DNA from 2 places in the Bradyrhizobium sp. USDA 4503 genome. Region 1 is predicted to be linked to the other one. Evidence: riboswitches for the same ligand, from Rfam matches in the RefSeq annotation. Region 1 holds a riboswitch; the other holds the start of a gene.
What was found. Region 1 has a riboswitch for cobalamin ahead of ACVMIH_RS36415 (ribonucleoside-diphosphate reductase subunit alpha). Riboswitches for the same ligand answer to the same signal wherever they lie in the genome.

Region 1 (7,529 bases):
TGTGCAGCCTGTCTGGATAGACCGCTTGGCTGACGAGTAGCTGACCAAGAGCGTTCTCCAGGGATGCGCAAAAAATTATGTGGCCTGTGGCTTCATTTCCCGTCGCACCTCCTATGTTGCTGAAGTGCGGGGATGACCGCGTAGGTTGCCGAATAATCAGCTGAAGCACATGACCGCGGACTGACCTGTCCTGGTCGTGATCTGCTTTTCCGAATGCGACAGTACAGGCCGCGAGGCGATCCGTGATCATCCTGCCTCCAGAGCAGTGGTGAGTTCACACGAACTGGATCCAAATGCTGGAGAACACCAGGCAACGACTGTGGTCAGGCAGAAATTGGCCAGCGTAGATCGATCAAGATCTACGCCCCCGCACGCGTCTCACTATCCGGCAAGGAGACTTCGAGAAGAGTTTACGAAGCCAACGGCAACGCACCGACCGTGATGAAACGTTGAAAGCCGATCAGCAACAACATTAGCCCCCGTGCGAAGCGAGCAGAACCGACGTTGCGCAGGTCCCTTTCAAACTACATCTCGCCGAAGCCAGCACCCATCCAGGCTCAATCAGAATACCCTCATAGACATATGGCAGCGAGCGTACCAAGCGCACCGAGCATCAGCCCGATCAGCGAACCGGTTGTCGGAACGTCTCTAAAGAGGAGAAGAGTGAGTATCGGCTCCACCACCAGAATAGCTCCCACCGATATTGCGACAATGATCCAAATATTCTTCAGATGCATGTAGCCCAGCGCGTATCCGAAAACGAGAAGGATGCCACCGAAAGATATCAGCAGAAACATCGGCAAGAGCATTGTCACATCCCCGCCGGCTTTTCCAAACCGCCTTGAGGCAATCAACTCGGCGATGATCGAAATCGCTTCTCCAACGAAAATCGCTGCCACCGCTACAATCTTCAATATCAAGCTCATCGGCCTTTACCGTTGCAGCTATCCAGGAGGCCCGGAGATAGGGCATTTGGGGGGCACCGTTGGCGTTGCCTTTTTCGCTTATCCGGCGCCTGCAGGGCGCCGGGCCGGCTCAACTGTCGCTCCTTACGCGGGCTCGTCAACGCCTGCCTGATTGCCGACCGGCTCGCGACATGCAGCGATTGTTTGGCGCCGATCAAGCCGCTTTCGCTAGCGGCGTCAACGAATGCGGTTCAAGACGAGCCCAACCGCACCGCGTGCCGCCGGCCGCCGACGCGATCAGGGACTAGGCTGCAATCCGCACTGGGAGTGAGGAATAGCCGCGCACGAAATTAGATGCGATTCGCTCGGGTTCGCCGACAACGCTTACGTCTAGCCCTGCACGCAATATTTCGTCCCAGAGGATATTCAACTGCAATTGCGCAAGGTGCCGACCAACGCACCGATGGATACCAAATCCGAACGATAGATGCTGCCGCACATTCTTGCGGTCGATCACAAAGCTGTCGCCATTCTCGATAACTTCTTCATCTCGGTTGCCAGAGATATACCACATAACGACCTTGTCGCCCTTGCTGATCTGCTTGCCACCCAGAATGCAATCTGCCGCGGCGGTGCGGCGCATATGGGCGATCGGTGTCTGGTATCGAATAATCTCCGACACGGCGCTCGACACGAGCGCAGGGTTATCGCGCAGTTTTCGCAGCTCGCCGGGGTACTGATTCATGAATAAGACGCCGCCGGTCATCGAGTTGCGGGTGGTGTCATTGCCTCCGACGATCAGCAGGATCAGATTGCCGAGAAACTCATCCGGCTTCATATGGCGCGTGTCGGGCGAATGTGCCATCAAAGAAATCAGGTCCAGCCGCGGCTCGGCATTAATGCGCTCGTTCCAAAGTCGCGTGAAATACTCAAGACATCCGGACAGGATTGTCCTTCGCTTTTCCCAGCTGTCGATGGCATGGCCGGCTCTCGGAGGTGTGACAGCTACATCTGACCAATAGGTCAGGAGCCGTCGGTCTTCGAAGGGAAAGTCGAAGAGCGTGGCAAGCATCTGCGTCGTCAGCTCGATCGAGACCATATTCACCCAATTGAACGGATCATTGCGCGGCAGCCCGTCCAGAATCACCCTGACCCGCGAGCGGATCAGACTTTCAAACTTCGCCAGGTTATCCGGTGCAACTATCGGACTTACGGTATTGCGCTGCCCGGCGTGTTTTGGAGGACCCATCTTAATGAAGCTCGGGGTCCAATGCTCGTCAGGCACATCGACGATCGTGACACCGTGTTCTGACGAGAATGCCTTATGGTTTGTATCCACCGCGACAATATCGCGGTACTTCGTGACGGACCAATAGGGGCCATAGCAGCTATCTTGGCAGTAGTGAACGGGATCCTCCCTTCGCAGCCGCTCGAAGTACCCCCATATGCTATCATCCTGAAAGCGCTTGGCTTCGCTAACATCCAGCTTGCTCAGCGGGATACTCGACGCCTCATCGGCTCTACGTGCCGATCTCGCTTTCATGATGGTCTCCGCAGATTTTGTTCATTCGAGAGCATACGGGTCCGCATAGTCGCTCTCCACGACCGTCCTCTTGTGTTGATTGCGAGCATGTCCTCGCTCCAACAGAGTATCTCAAAGCGCGAGCCGGCCCCTCCTACCATTTCCGGCAGTCAGAACCGCATTGACTTTCCATATCGATCTGCTTGTGGCTGGCCGAGAGCCATCATCCCATGGTTCGGCGCCAGGGCTGCGCTGTAAAGGGGCGCAAGCTCAGAACGCAGCTCCGCCACCCGCATGCCGCGAGGCTAAGCTTGTCAAACTCGCAACACATACGCGTTTGAGCACCGACCGAGTGCGCAGGTTCACTATCGACTGCCTGCTCTGTCGACGCCAGAACGGCCGATCCTCCACAAGCATAAGGACCTGAGCGACTGATGGTGAGTGGCGCCAGATCCAGCGGCTTTGCTGTCACGGGTCCGCGATAATCATTTCGAGCGGACCAGATCGATGTCACGCGATGTGGCCTTCCTGCGCGGTCTCCAGCGGACTTTCGCGAAAAGTCCTAGGTGCACCAGAATCGAAGAGCAAAAGCGTTGTTGCGTTCGTGCTAGATACGGCCGAAAGTAGCCCATACTCCCTCTTCGCCGTCCCAGCTGCCGCGGCTCGCTGCCTTGGAGTACTCCGTAGCGCGCTGCTCGAAGAAGTTGGCGTGCTCGACCCCATTGAGGATCTCGACCAGCCAGGGCAATGGATGCGGCTTGAGCTGGGTAAACCCGCTCTGACCAGCCTCAAAAAAATCGAAGACCGGGGCAATCCCGAGCTGGGTCAGCCGCCAATCGGCGACATAGCGGACATAGGCATGGATCTGCTCAGGGCGCATGCCATCGATCTCGCCGAGACCAAAGGCGAGATCAACGAAGTTTTCCTCCAGCTTCACCATGGTCCTGGCGACGTCGATGATGTCGTCGCTAACGGAGCGCGTCACCGCGCCAGTTTCGCGGTGCCATTCGTGAAATAGCTTGATGATGCCCTCGCAGTGGAGACTCTCGTCGCGCACTGACCAGCTCACGATTTGTCCCATGCCGTTCATCTTGTTGTGCCGCGGAAAGTTAAGCAGCATGGCAAAGCTCGCGAACAAAGCCATGCCTTCAGTAAAGGCGCCGAACATGGCCAGCGTGCGAGCGACGTCGGCCACAGTATGGACGCCGAATTGGTGCATGTAGTCAGCCTTGGCGCGCATCTGCGCATAGCCGCGGAATGCCTCAAACTCGGCCTTGGGCATGCCAAGCGTCTTGAGCAACAACGCATAGGCGTCAATATGGACGGTCTCCATATTGGTGAAGGCAGCCATCATCATCTGCACGGTGAGCGGCTGGAAAATCGGGATGTAGCGCTTGAGATAATTGTCACCGACCTCGATGTCCGATTGAGTGAAGAAGCGGAATATCTGGGTGAGCAGCGCGCGCTCGTTGGCAGTGACACGATCCGACGCCCAATCCTTGAGGTCGGAGCCGAGCGGAACCTCCTCGCCCATCCAATGGGTCTGCTGCTGACGTTTCCAGAACTCGTAAGCCCAGCCATAGCGATCAACGTCATAGCTTCCGGTCGAGTCCAGGAGGCCGACCCGTCCCTTGCCGATCAACGTGCGCGGATCGACAGCCGAGAGGTCAATCACTGACATGCAAGGCACTCCTCATAGTCGGTGCGCTGCGGCTGCGGTCGTTCCGCCTCGTCACGGCCGCTGATTTTGCCGGCGAACGCTGCGCGCGAGATCGACTTCGAACGGCAGTAATAGAGGCTTTTCAATCCGCGCTCCCATGCCGTCCAATGCAGCATATGGAGATCCCACTTATCGACGTCGGCCGCCAGATAGAGGTTGATCGATTGGCTCTGGCAGATGAACGGCGCGCGGTCGGCGGCGAGCTCGATGATCCAGCGCTGATCAATCTCGAAAGCGGTGCGAAAGATCGCTTTCTCGTGCTCCGAGAGGATGTCGAGATGAGCGACCGATCCCTCGTGCGCTATGATCGACTGCCATATCGCCGGGGTGTTGGCGCCCTTGGCCGTGAGTACCCTGGCGAGATGCGGATTGCGCACCGAGATGGCGCCAGACAATGTCTTATGGGTGTAAATGTTGGCCGGGACTGGCTCGATGCAAGCGCTCGTGCCGCCGCAGATAATGCTGATCGAGGCGGTCGGCGCAATTGCGATCTTATGGCTGAATCGCGCCATCACGCCGCGTTCCAGCGCATCCGGGCAAGGGCCGCGCTCGCGAGCGAGCGTCACCGACGCCGCGTCGGCATCACGCCGGATTTTCCGGAACATGTTCAGATTGAACGACTTGGCCAGGACGCTCTCCATCGGAATGCCCTTGGCCTGAAGGAACGAGTGGAAGCCCATGACACCTAGGCCGACGGAGCGCTCGCGTAGGGCAGCATAGCGGGCACGCCTCATGCCCTCCGGCGCCACCGTGATGAAGTGGGTGAGCACGTTGTCAAGGAAACGCATGATGTCTTCGATGAAGCCCGGCTCCTCGCTCCACCGGTCCCATGTCTCGAGATTGAGCGATGAGAGACAGCACACCGCGGTGCGCTCCTCGTCGCGATGATCGATGCCGGTCGGCAGGGTAATTTCGCTGCACAAATTGGAGGTTGAGACCTTGAGGCCGAGGTCGCGCTGGTGCTTGGGAAGGGCGCGGTTCACGGTGTCGATGAACAAGAGATAAGGCTCGCCGGTCTGCAGCCGGTTCTCAAGGATACGTTGCCACAGCTGGCGAGCGTCGATCTCGCGAACCATTTCGCTGGTCTTTGGACTGCGAAGCGCGAACGCTGTCCCGGCTCGCACGGCATGCATAAATTCGTCAGTAACGTTGATGCCGTGATGCAGGTTGAGGCTCTTACGATTGAAGTCGCCGGACGCCTTCCGGATCTCAAGGAACTCCTCTATCTCGGGATGTTGGACATCGAGATAGACTGCCGCCGAGCCTCGCCGCAACGAGCCTTGACTGATCGCCAGCGTCAGGCCGTCCATGACGTGGATAAACGGGATGATGCCCGAGGTGACACCGCCCTTCACCTTCTCGCCGATCGAGCGAACATTCCCCCAGTAGGTACCGATGCCGCCGCCGTTGGAGGCAAGCCAGACGTTCTCGTTCCAGACGCCGACAATACCTTCGAGCGAATCCGAGACCGAATTGAGGAAGCATGAAATGGGTAGACCACGCAAGCTGCCGCCATTCGAGAGCACCGGCGTCGCCGGCATGAACCACAGTCGGGACATTGCATCATATAGACGCTGAGCATGTGCAACATCGTCCGCAAACGCGCACGATACCCGCGCAAACATGTCCTGGACGCCTTCGCCCGCGAGCAGATAACGGTCGGTCAATGTCAGCTTGCCGAACGATGTCAGGAGGCTGTCGCGCGATCGATCAAGGGCAAGGTCAGACGGCTTTGGAGCTGGCGCGAGGGGACGCGGCAGCGGGGCCAGCGATGGAGGCTGCGCAACAGACCGCTGAAGCGGGGCAAGCTCTGCCTGTGCGTGCGCTGCCCGCACACTGGATGGTGTAACGAGATGACCCTGTTGATCGAAATCAAAAGACGGCGACATCGGCAACCCCGCGATGTTTGGAGCCGGGGCCGCGGACGACTTGCAGGGAGACAAACGTCCCTCAGTGCAAGCGCTCCACCGGGGCACCCCGCCCGAGGACGTTTGTTCTGTCGCGGCAGGTCTCCTGGCTTGCGGGTCGCTGCGGCTGTCGACCTTCCCGGCGCGTTTCTGCGCCAGTGGCCCATGATGACAACCGCTCACCGCCTGCAGTTGCGGGGGCAGCCCCGGAGTAGCCGTTCGGCGCACCGGGTTCCCTCTTAGCTTCCTGTCCTACAAGATAAAGGATGGAAGAACCATGACAGATCTACATCTAGGCGTCACATGCCGAGATTCGTCAAGTCTCGTTTGGGGGACATCAAGCTTCAGAAGAGGACACCGCGAAGTCAATGAATGGAGCGGCCGGCGCCGAGCACCGGTATGTTCCGCTATCCATACACGTCCACCTGTGGCTGTTCAGGCAAATCAATCCAGAAATCCGGCCGACCATTCATCAGTCTATGCTGATCTGGAACGTAGATCCTACCAAAGGCTCTGAGACCGTTTTTTCCGTTCCGATGAGTATGAGCGGATCTTCAGCTCAAGATCTTCGAAGCTATCAGCGTCAACGATCCAGATGAAATCGTGTCTAAGGCGCTGGAAAGCTATCATGGACGTAGCCGACGCAGTCAGCTCCTCGACGCACGACGCTCCCCGCGCGATCTCGCTGCTCGAACGGCTGAGGGCCCTGAAGAACACGAAAGCTCATCGAGCTCGCAGCGGCTAAGCCGCTGTAAGCGCGACGAAACCGGCTCCCTTCGTGAATTTACCGTCGGCGCAAGCCTTGTCTCACAATGAAGGAGCAGGTCCGTCCCACCGAGATCGCCTGGTCAATATCTTTCTAGCCAGTATAGCTGCTGTTCGGCGCGCATAGCAGATCGATTTGGTCGCGGCGCATCTAGGTCGCCGCCCTTCTGATCAATTCGGCACGTGCCCGGTGCATGTTTGTAGCGGACCAATTGTCTGGCCCATTCTCGCGATCTGCCGATAAAGGCCTCGCCTACTGTTCGGTGCCCAAAGAAGTCAGGTTGGTCCTACTCGGCCGCGTCCATCAGGATTTCCGGATCGTTCGCGCCTCTCATCGCGACCCAGAGCACTCTTCGCAACACGCGAAAGCCTCCAGGGCCGTGCTGGATCACGCCCGACGCGCTTGAATCGTACCCGACGTCATGTTGCAGGATTCGGCGCAAGCCACGACTGTTTGGCAAACAAGCTTGGCATTTCGGACCCGATCGGAACAACGTATGTCGCCTCTGGGCGGTCCCATGTCGGCGATTGACTGCCCGGTCCGGCGACACGGAGATGATGTGGTCCTCAGGATCGAGCACCTCCCGGAGCCCGATTTGCGGCTCTCCTCGACAACATTAAGAGCTGTCGAGCTGACGTGTTTCTGGAGGAGAGGAGGATGCTAGGCGCAGACATGGTGGTAGGCGGCAATCGACACCCAGAGAGAGGAG
Region 2 (7,529 bases), 2.5 Mb from region 1:
AGAGCAAGGCCGACGTGGTGTCGATGCGCGTCTCCGACGGCGACAAGGTGACGATCGAGGGCCTTTGCCTCGAGGCGCTGTACACGCCCGGCCACACCGACGATTCCTACAGCTATCTGATGGGCGACCGCGTCTTCACCGGCGACACGCTGCTGATCCGCGGCACCGGCCGCACCGACTTCCAGAACGGCAGCGCGCGGGCGCAGTACGATTCGATCTTCAACCGGCTGCTGAAGCTGCCGGAGGAGACCATGGTGTTCCCCGCGCATGATTACAAGGGCGACACCGTCTCCACCATCGGCGAGGAGAAGCGCTACAATCCGCGGCTGCAGGTCAAATCGATCGACGACTATGTCGAGCTGATGAACAACCTCAATTTGCCGAACCCGAAGCTGATGGACGTCGTGGTGCCCGCCAACATGCATGTCGGCCTGCACCAGGACGAACTCGCCAAGGAAGGCCTCTCCCTCAGCGCGCGCGACGCCATCGCGAGTCTCGGCCGCCCCGATATCCTTCTGGTCGATTTGCGCGAGAGCGGCGAGCGGGCCAAGCACGGCACGCTCGCGGGCGCGCTGCACGCGCCCTATCCGGGGATTTGCGCCACCCTGCAGCCCGGCGGCATGCTGCGCGAGGTCGCCGCCGCAACCGGCCGCCGCGTCGTGTTCTTCTGCGCCTTCGGCGAGCGCTCGGCGATGGCGGTGGCCGCCGCGAAGAAGGCGGGACTGGCCAACACCGCGCATATCGATGGCGGCATCGATGCGTGGAAGAAGGCCGGCGGGCCGGTGGTGATGGGATAGTCTCATAACCCTTTAGCCCGCTCGCAAATATCTCACCGTCTGAGGTGCGAGCGAAGCGAGCCTCGAAGGGCGACGGCCACACTCCTTCCGCGAACTCCTGGAAGTATCCGGGCCGTGCATCCTTCGAGACGCGGCTTCGCCGCTCCTCAGGATGACGGGTTTGGAAGGTCACTGCGTCACTCGCTGCAACTCTTCCGTCAGGCGATCCAGCGCATCCGCCAGCATCACGCCGCCGCACACCGTGAGCCGCTCCGGCAGCACGATGCGCTTGCTTTGCGGATAGAAGCGCTCCAGCGCCGGATGCAGCAGGAAGGCGCGACCGTCATCCTCGGCGCGGTCGCCGGCTTCCGACACCAGGATGAAATCCGGCCGGAGTTTTACGATCGCCTCCAGCGAAGCAAACCCGCCTGCGCCGACGCCAAGTTCGCCGGCGGCGTTGGCGAGGCCGGCTGCCGCCAGCAGCGAGCTGACCAGGCTATGGTCGCCCGAGACAAAGCCGCGCCGCTCCAGCGGCAGCACGCGGTAATGATGCGCGCTTGCCGCCGCCCGCGCATGCGCGATCGTCGCATCGAGGCGCGCGATCTCGGCCTCCGCGCGATCGGGATGCTGCACCACATCGCCCATCGCGCGAATCTGGTCCTTCACCTCGTCCAGCGTGCGCGGCACGGTGAATTCGACGAGGTGCAGCCCGTGGGCCTTCAACAGATCGCGGGTCGCGCGCTTGTCGAACAGGCTGACCACGACGAGGTCGGGCTTGAGCAGCAGCACGTCCTCGGCCTCGCCGGACAGGCGCGGAAAGTTTCGCGCCTTCTCCGCGGCCCAGGATTGCCAGGCATCGCGCGAGAAGCGGCTGAGGCCGATAATCTGGTCCGGATCGGCCAGCGACAGCACGAGCTGGTCGCTGCAGACATTCATCGAGACGATGCGCGGTCCGGCGGCGAACGCGGCGCCGGCGGAAATAAGCCACAGCAGTATCGCGACCACCGCACCAAGATGAAGCGAAGCGAGATGGCTGCCACGCTGAAGGTGCGCCCCCTCTCCCGCTTGCGGGGGAGGGGTGGGGTGGGGGTTTCGCCGCGAGCCATATCGTGGAGAGAGCCCCCACCCGCTGCGCTCGTCGAGCGCAGCGACCTCCCCCGTAAGCGGGAGAGGTGAACTGAGCTTGTGGTGAGGCCGTGGCCACATCAGACGTCCGCCCACGGCACGATGACGGCTTCGCGCTGAAATTCGGCGCGATAGGCGCTGACCCGGAACACGCTGGCGAGGACGCTCTCCGACAGTGCCTCGACGGGCGCGCCTTGCGCTGCCAGCCGCCCCTCCGCGAGCACCAGCACATGATCGGCAAAGCGCGCGGCGAGTCCCAGGTCATGCGTCACCACGATCACCAGCACACCGGCATCGGCGACGTTGCGCAGCTTCTGCATCACGTCGATCTGGTGGCGTGGATCGAGCGAGGCGGTCGGCTCGTCGGCGAGGATCACCGGCGCCTCCACCGCGAGCACCCGGGCCAGCGCGACGCGGCTGCGCTCGCCGCCGGAGAGTTCGGTGACGCGGCGATCGCTGAACTCAGTGACGTCGACCGCCTGCATCGCGCGCAGCACCGCCTCCATATCCGTCTGCGACAGCCGCGCCGGATCGGTCGCGCCGTGCGGATAGCGGCCGAGCGCGACGATGTCGCGCGCCGGCAGCGGCCAGTGCACCATGTGCCCCTGCGGCAGGTAGGCAAAACGTTTCGCACGCTCGCGCAGCGGCAGCGACGCCAGCGGATCGCCGCCGATCCGGATCTCGCCGCCCGACGGAATCAGCCCGGAGAGTGCGCGCAGCAGCGTGGTCTTGCCGGCGCCGTTCGGCCCGACCAGCGCGACCAGATGGCCCGATGGCAACGACAGCGAGACATCGTGCAGCACCTTGCGGCTGCCGAGCGAGGCATTGAGAGCGGCGGCGGAGAGCAGCGTCATGCCACGCCTCCGCCGAGCGCGCGGCGTTCGCGCATGATCAGATAGAGGAAGAACGGCACGCCGATGATCGAGGTCAGCACGCCGACCTTGATGTCGGAGGTCGAGGGAATGATGCGCACCGCGATGTCGGCCGCGAGCAGCAACGCCGAGCCGGTGAGCGCACTGGGCACCAAGAGCCGCGCCGGATCGTGACCGATCACGGGACGCATCAGATGCGGCGCAACCAGGCCGATGAAGCCGATCGTGCCGGTGACTGCGACCGCGCCGCCGACGCCAAGCGCCACGCCCGTGATCACGAAGAGCCGCAACCGCCCGACGTCGACGCCGAGGCTCTGCGCCGCCTCCTCGCCAAGCGTCAGCGCGCGGAAGGCGCTCGCCTGGCTGAGCAGGATGGCGGCGCCCGCGACGATGAAGGGCAGCGCCAGCGCCACGTGCTGGAAGCTGCGGTCCTCCAGCGAGCCGAGCAGCCAGAACGCGATCTCCAGCACCACAAACGGATTGCTCGAGAGATTCATCACCAGTGCGGTCGCGGCTCCCGCAAAGCTCGAGATCGCGAGCCCAGCGAGGATCAGGATCAACAGCCCGGCATTGCGGCCGGCGATCGCAAGCAGCGCGAACACCGAGCCGAAGGCGGCGATGATCGCCACCACCGGCAGCGCGTAGGAGCGCACATCGGCGAGGCCCAGCGCGATCACCAGCACCGCGCCGAACGCCGCCGATTGCGGCGCGCCGAATAGCGACGGCGAGGCCAGCGGATTGCGCAGCAGCCCTTGCAGCGCCGCACCGGACAGCCCGAGAATGCCGCCGATCGCAAATGCCAGGATGGTGCGCGGCAGGCGGATCTCGCGCACGATCACCTGCGCCACATCGCTGCCGCCGCCGAACAGCGCCTCGATCACCGCGAGCGGCGACAGCCGCACCGGCCCGATGCCGAGCGAGAACACACACAGCAGGACCACGAGCGCGAGCAGCGCCGCCGTGGCGCCCCACCGGCGCCGCGCCGCGACCTCGGCCGCCAAGGCAAAATCCTGCGCGCTCATCGGATCCATGCTCTTACAGCGATCGCCGTGGCAGACAAGCGACACTCGACAAAAACCGTGGCCGCGCGGCCGCCGCCCGACTTCCGCCGGATTGACTTTGCTACCCGGCCGAACCCTAGATGAACATGACGGTTCTTTCATGAGATGAAAAGGGAATGCGGTACGGGGAAACTTCCCCAACGCCGCGGCTGCCCCCGCAACTGTATGCGGTGAATCCTTCGTCACAGGCCACTGGGAATCTCGGTCCTGGGAAGGCGACGAAGGGTAACGACCCGCGAGCCAGGAGACCTGCCGTCAGCCGTGGTCACACGCGATGCTGCCGGTCGGGGAGTACAGGCATGAGCTTCACCTGATGCTGTGAGCACGATGGTGAGACTGGTTCGCGGTGACGTGCCACTGACGTTGCCGAGGCCTTGCTTATGTTCTCCTTCCCTTTCCATCGGCGGCGCCGCGCGCTTCTGCTCGCGTCGACGATGATCGCGCCGGCGATCCTTGTCTCCGCAGCGCGGGCGCAGCAGGCACCCGCTCCCGATCAGCTGCCGGCGATCGAAGTCACCAAGCCGGGCGACCAGAACGTCACGCGCGCCAGGCCGGCCGCTGACGAAGCGCCGGCGCCGCGACGCCCGGCGCCGGGCACCTCGCAAGGCAACAATACAGGCAGCGGAGCCGGATCGGGCACGACAGGGACCGGCGTGGCCACCGGAACGGGCGGCACCGGCGGCCGCCAGTTCGCCGGCATTGTCGGCTCCTCCTCGGCCGTGATCACCGCCGACGACATCGCGCATTCGCCGGTGCAGTCGTTACCCGAGATCCTCGCGCAGGTGCCGGGCGTGCAGCTGCAAACGCCCTATGGCGGACCGAACGGCGCCAAGACGTCGGTCGACCTGCGCGGCTTCGGCGCATTCGCGACCGACAATACCCTTTTCCTGCTCAACGGCCGCCGCCTCAACGACGTCGACAAGGCCGGCTTCGACCTCACCACGATTCCGCTCGATTCGATCGAGCGCATCGAGATCACGCGCGGCAACAGCGGCGCGGTGCTCTACGGCGACAACGCGGTGGGCGGCGTCGTCAACATCATCACCAAGACCGGCGTCGGCGGCCCGCCGACGACGATGCGGGCCGAGGCCGGAGTTGGCTCGTTCAACACCCGCATGGCCGCGGTCTCCGCGGCGCTCAATTCCGGCCCGTGGTCCACCTCGTTCTACGGCAACGGCATCAAGTCGGACGGCTACCGCGTCAACAATGCGCTCGACCAGCGCAACGCCGTCGGCAACATCAACTACACGACGCCTGATCTCACCGCCTTCCTGACCGTCACCGGCAGCGACCAGAAGCTCGGCCTACCCGGCGGACGGCTGGTCGATCCGTCGATCGGCGTGAACGAGCTGCTCACCGATCGCCGCGGCGCCGCGACGCCCTTCGACTATGCCAACCAGCAGACCGCCAGCGTCACCGCCGGCTTCACCAAGACGCTGATGAACGGCGTCGACCTCATCGTCGACGGCGGCTGGCGGCAGCGCGAGACGCAGAGCGGCTTCTTCGGCACGATGCCGACCATCAGCTTCGCTTCGACCTACAATGATGCCGCGCTGCAGACCTGGTCGCTGACGCCGCGGCTCAGCGTCAAGAATGTGATGCTGGGCATGCCGTCGACAATCCTGACCGGCATCGACTATTACGATTCGACCTTCCGCGAGGCGCGCGGCGCCTATCAGGGCGTCGACCCGTTCCACATCTACAATATCGAGCAGCAGAGCGTGGCCGGCTATTGGCAACATACGCTGGGCCTGTTGCCAACGACCGACATCTCCTACGGCGCGCGCGTCCAGAATACCAGCATCTCGGCGCGCGATCGCTACGACCCGAATGCGCCGTTCGCGTTCGACACGCAGGCGGCACCGCTCGACAGCAACGAGACGCAATACGCCCTGCATGTCGGCGCCGAGCATCGCCTGACCGACACCTTCTCGGTGTTCGGCCGCGCGGCGCGCGCGTTCCGCACGCCCGATGTCGACGAGCGCGTCGCATCCGGACCGTCGTTCGATCCGCTGACCTTCGCCCCGATCCCGCAGAATTTCCAGCTCAAGACCCAGACATCGCAGGACGTCGAGGGCGGCTTCCGGGTCAAGACCAACCTGTTTCAGGTCCAGACCAGCGTCTATCTGATGGATCTCGAGAACGAGATCCATTTCAACCCGGTGCTGTTCTTCAACACCAACCTCGACCCCACCCGCCGCTATGGCTCGGAAACCAGTGCCTCGCTCAAGTTCAGCGATACGGTGACCCTGCGCGGCGGCATGGCGATCACCCGCGCGGTGTTCCGCGAAGGCGTCTGGACCGGCAACGACGTGCCGCTGGTGTCGCGCTACACCGGCAATCTCGGCGTCACCTGGAATATCTGGCAGAACTACCTGGTGTTCGACGCCACGGTGCGGGCCTGGAGCTCGCGCATCATGGACAACGACCAGGCCAACACCCAGAGCCGGATTCCCGGCAACGCCACCGCCGATATCAAGCTGAGCGGGCAAGTTGACCGCTTCTTCTGGTCACTAAGCGTGAACAACCTGTTCAACGCGCTCTATTACGACTACGCCATCGCGAGCACGTTCACCGAAGGCCGCTTCTCGGCCTATCCGCTGCCCGGCCGCACCTACATGGTAAAGGCCGGCGCGACGTTCTAGAGCGTGAACCGGTGGGGCGGGTCTGCCCCGCCGCACCGTCCCCGAACATTACAAACGCACCGAAACTGGGGTAGAGTTCCGGCAGCTGATTTGACCCGCGCAGGGGAAACGCATGGCCAAGGCCGGGAAGCAGACCAAGGGCGGCACGAAGACCAAAGACAAGACCGACGACAAGGCGAAGAAACCTCCGCCACCCGCAGCGCTACAGGACGATGATTATTACGAGGACGGCGATATCGCCACACCGAAGCTCGACCGCTACGGCAATGATGACGAGCCGTTGTGAGGCCCGGCGAATATCGATCCACAGATCCTGCGCGCAGTCGCGCGCGGCGGCCTCGTAGCTCGCGAGCTACCGAGCCCGGCTCGTCGTCGCCAAGCAGACATTAGGTCGCAGCGAGGTCATCGGCCGGACCACCCTTCCGGATTGGTTGCCCACCCCCTGGATGCTAGGCTTCGCATGGACGCTGGGTCCTTGCTGGGGGCGGTGCCATGAGGTTTGCGAAGGCGGTGCTCACGGTCTTCTGCATGATCGCGTCGATGTGCGACCCGTCCGATGCGCAACAGGCCCCCAGGAAAGTAGGAATCCTCGTCAACGGCAGCCCGTCGCCGCTGTTCGACTCCATCAAGAAGAACCTTCTGAGCGACTTCGCCGAGCGCGGCTATCTCGAAGGACGCGACATCGTCATCGAGCCGCGATTTGCCGAATCGAAGCTCGAGCGCCTTCCCGGTCTCGCCTCGGAGCTGGTTGGCGCGAATGTGGATGTCATCCTCGCACTCGGTGGCCCGGCGTCGGTCGCGTCGCAGAAGGCCACGTCGACGATCCCGGTGATCTTTGCGATCGTGACCGATCCGGTCGCGTTGAAGCTTGTCGCCTCGATGGAAAAACCGGGAGGCAATGTCACAGGCCTCACCAACCTCGATCCGCAGCAGGCCAGCGACCAGTTCAAGCTTCTGAAGGAGGCATTCCCCGGGATCACGCGCGTTGCGATTCTCAGTGATAAAACGATCCCCGGCGCGGATGAACGCGGGCTCGCCCCGATTGACCGC

Region 2: it holds a riboswitch for cobalamin, as region 1 does, so the genes downstream of both, ACVMIH_RS25105 (TonB-dependent receptor) here and ACVMIH_RS36415 (ribonucleoside-diphosphate reductase subunit alpha) in region 1, are expected to answer to the same signal.

What each region holds. Positions count from the first base shown of each region.
Region 1 is NZ_JBSRXS010000001.1:7,673,770-7,681,298, reverse strand. Features, by position in the region: gene ACVMIH_RS36430 (hypothetical protein) at 573-926, opposite strand; gene ACVMIH_RS36425 (cytochrome P450) at 1,210-2,448, opposite strand; gene ACVMIH_RS36420 (ribonucleotide-diphosphate reductase subunit beta) at 3,035-4,108, opposite strand; gene ACVMIH_RS36415 (ribonucleoside-diphosphate reductase subunit alpha) at 4,099-6,036, opposite strand; cobalamin riboswitch at 6,134-6,349, opposite strand.
Region 2 is NZ_JBSRXS010000001.1:5,205,146-5,212,674, forward strand. Features, by position in the region: gene ACVMIH_RS25085 (MBL fold metallo-hydrolase) at 1-797, shown strand, start outside; gene ACVMIH_RS25090 (ABC transporter substrate-binding protein) at 966-1,781, opposite strand; gene ACVMIH_RS25095 (ABC transporter ATP-binding protein) at 1,982-2,755, opposite strand; gene ACVMIH_RS25100 (FecCD family ABC transporter permease) at 2,752-3,795, opposite strand; cobalamin riboswitch at 3,908-4,105, shown strand; gene ACVMIH_RS25105 (TonB-dependent receptor) at 4,215-6,479, shown strand; gene ACVMIH_RS25110 (hypothetical protein) at 6,592-6,765, shown strand; gene ACVMIH_RS25115 (ABC transporter substrate-binding protein) at 6,972-7,529, shown strand, end outside.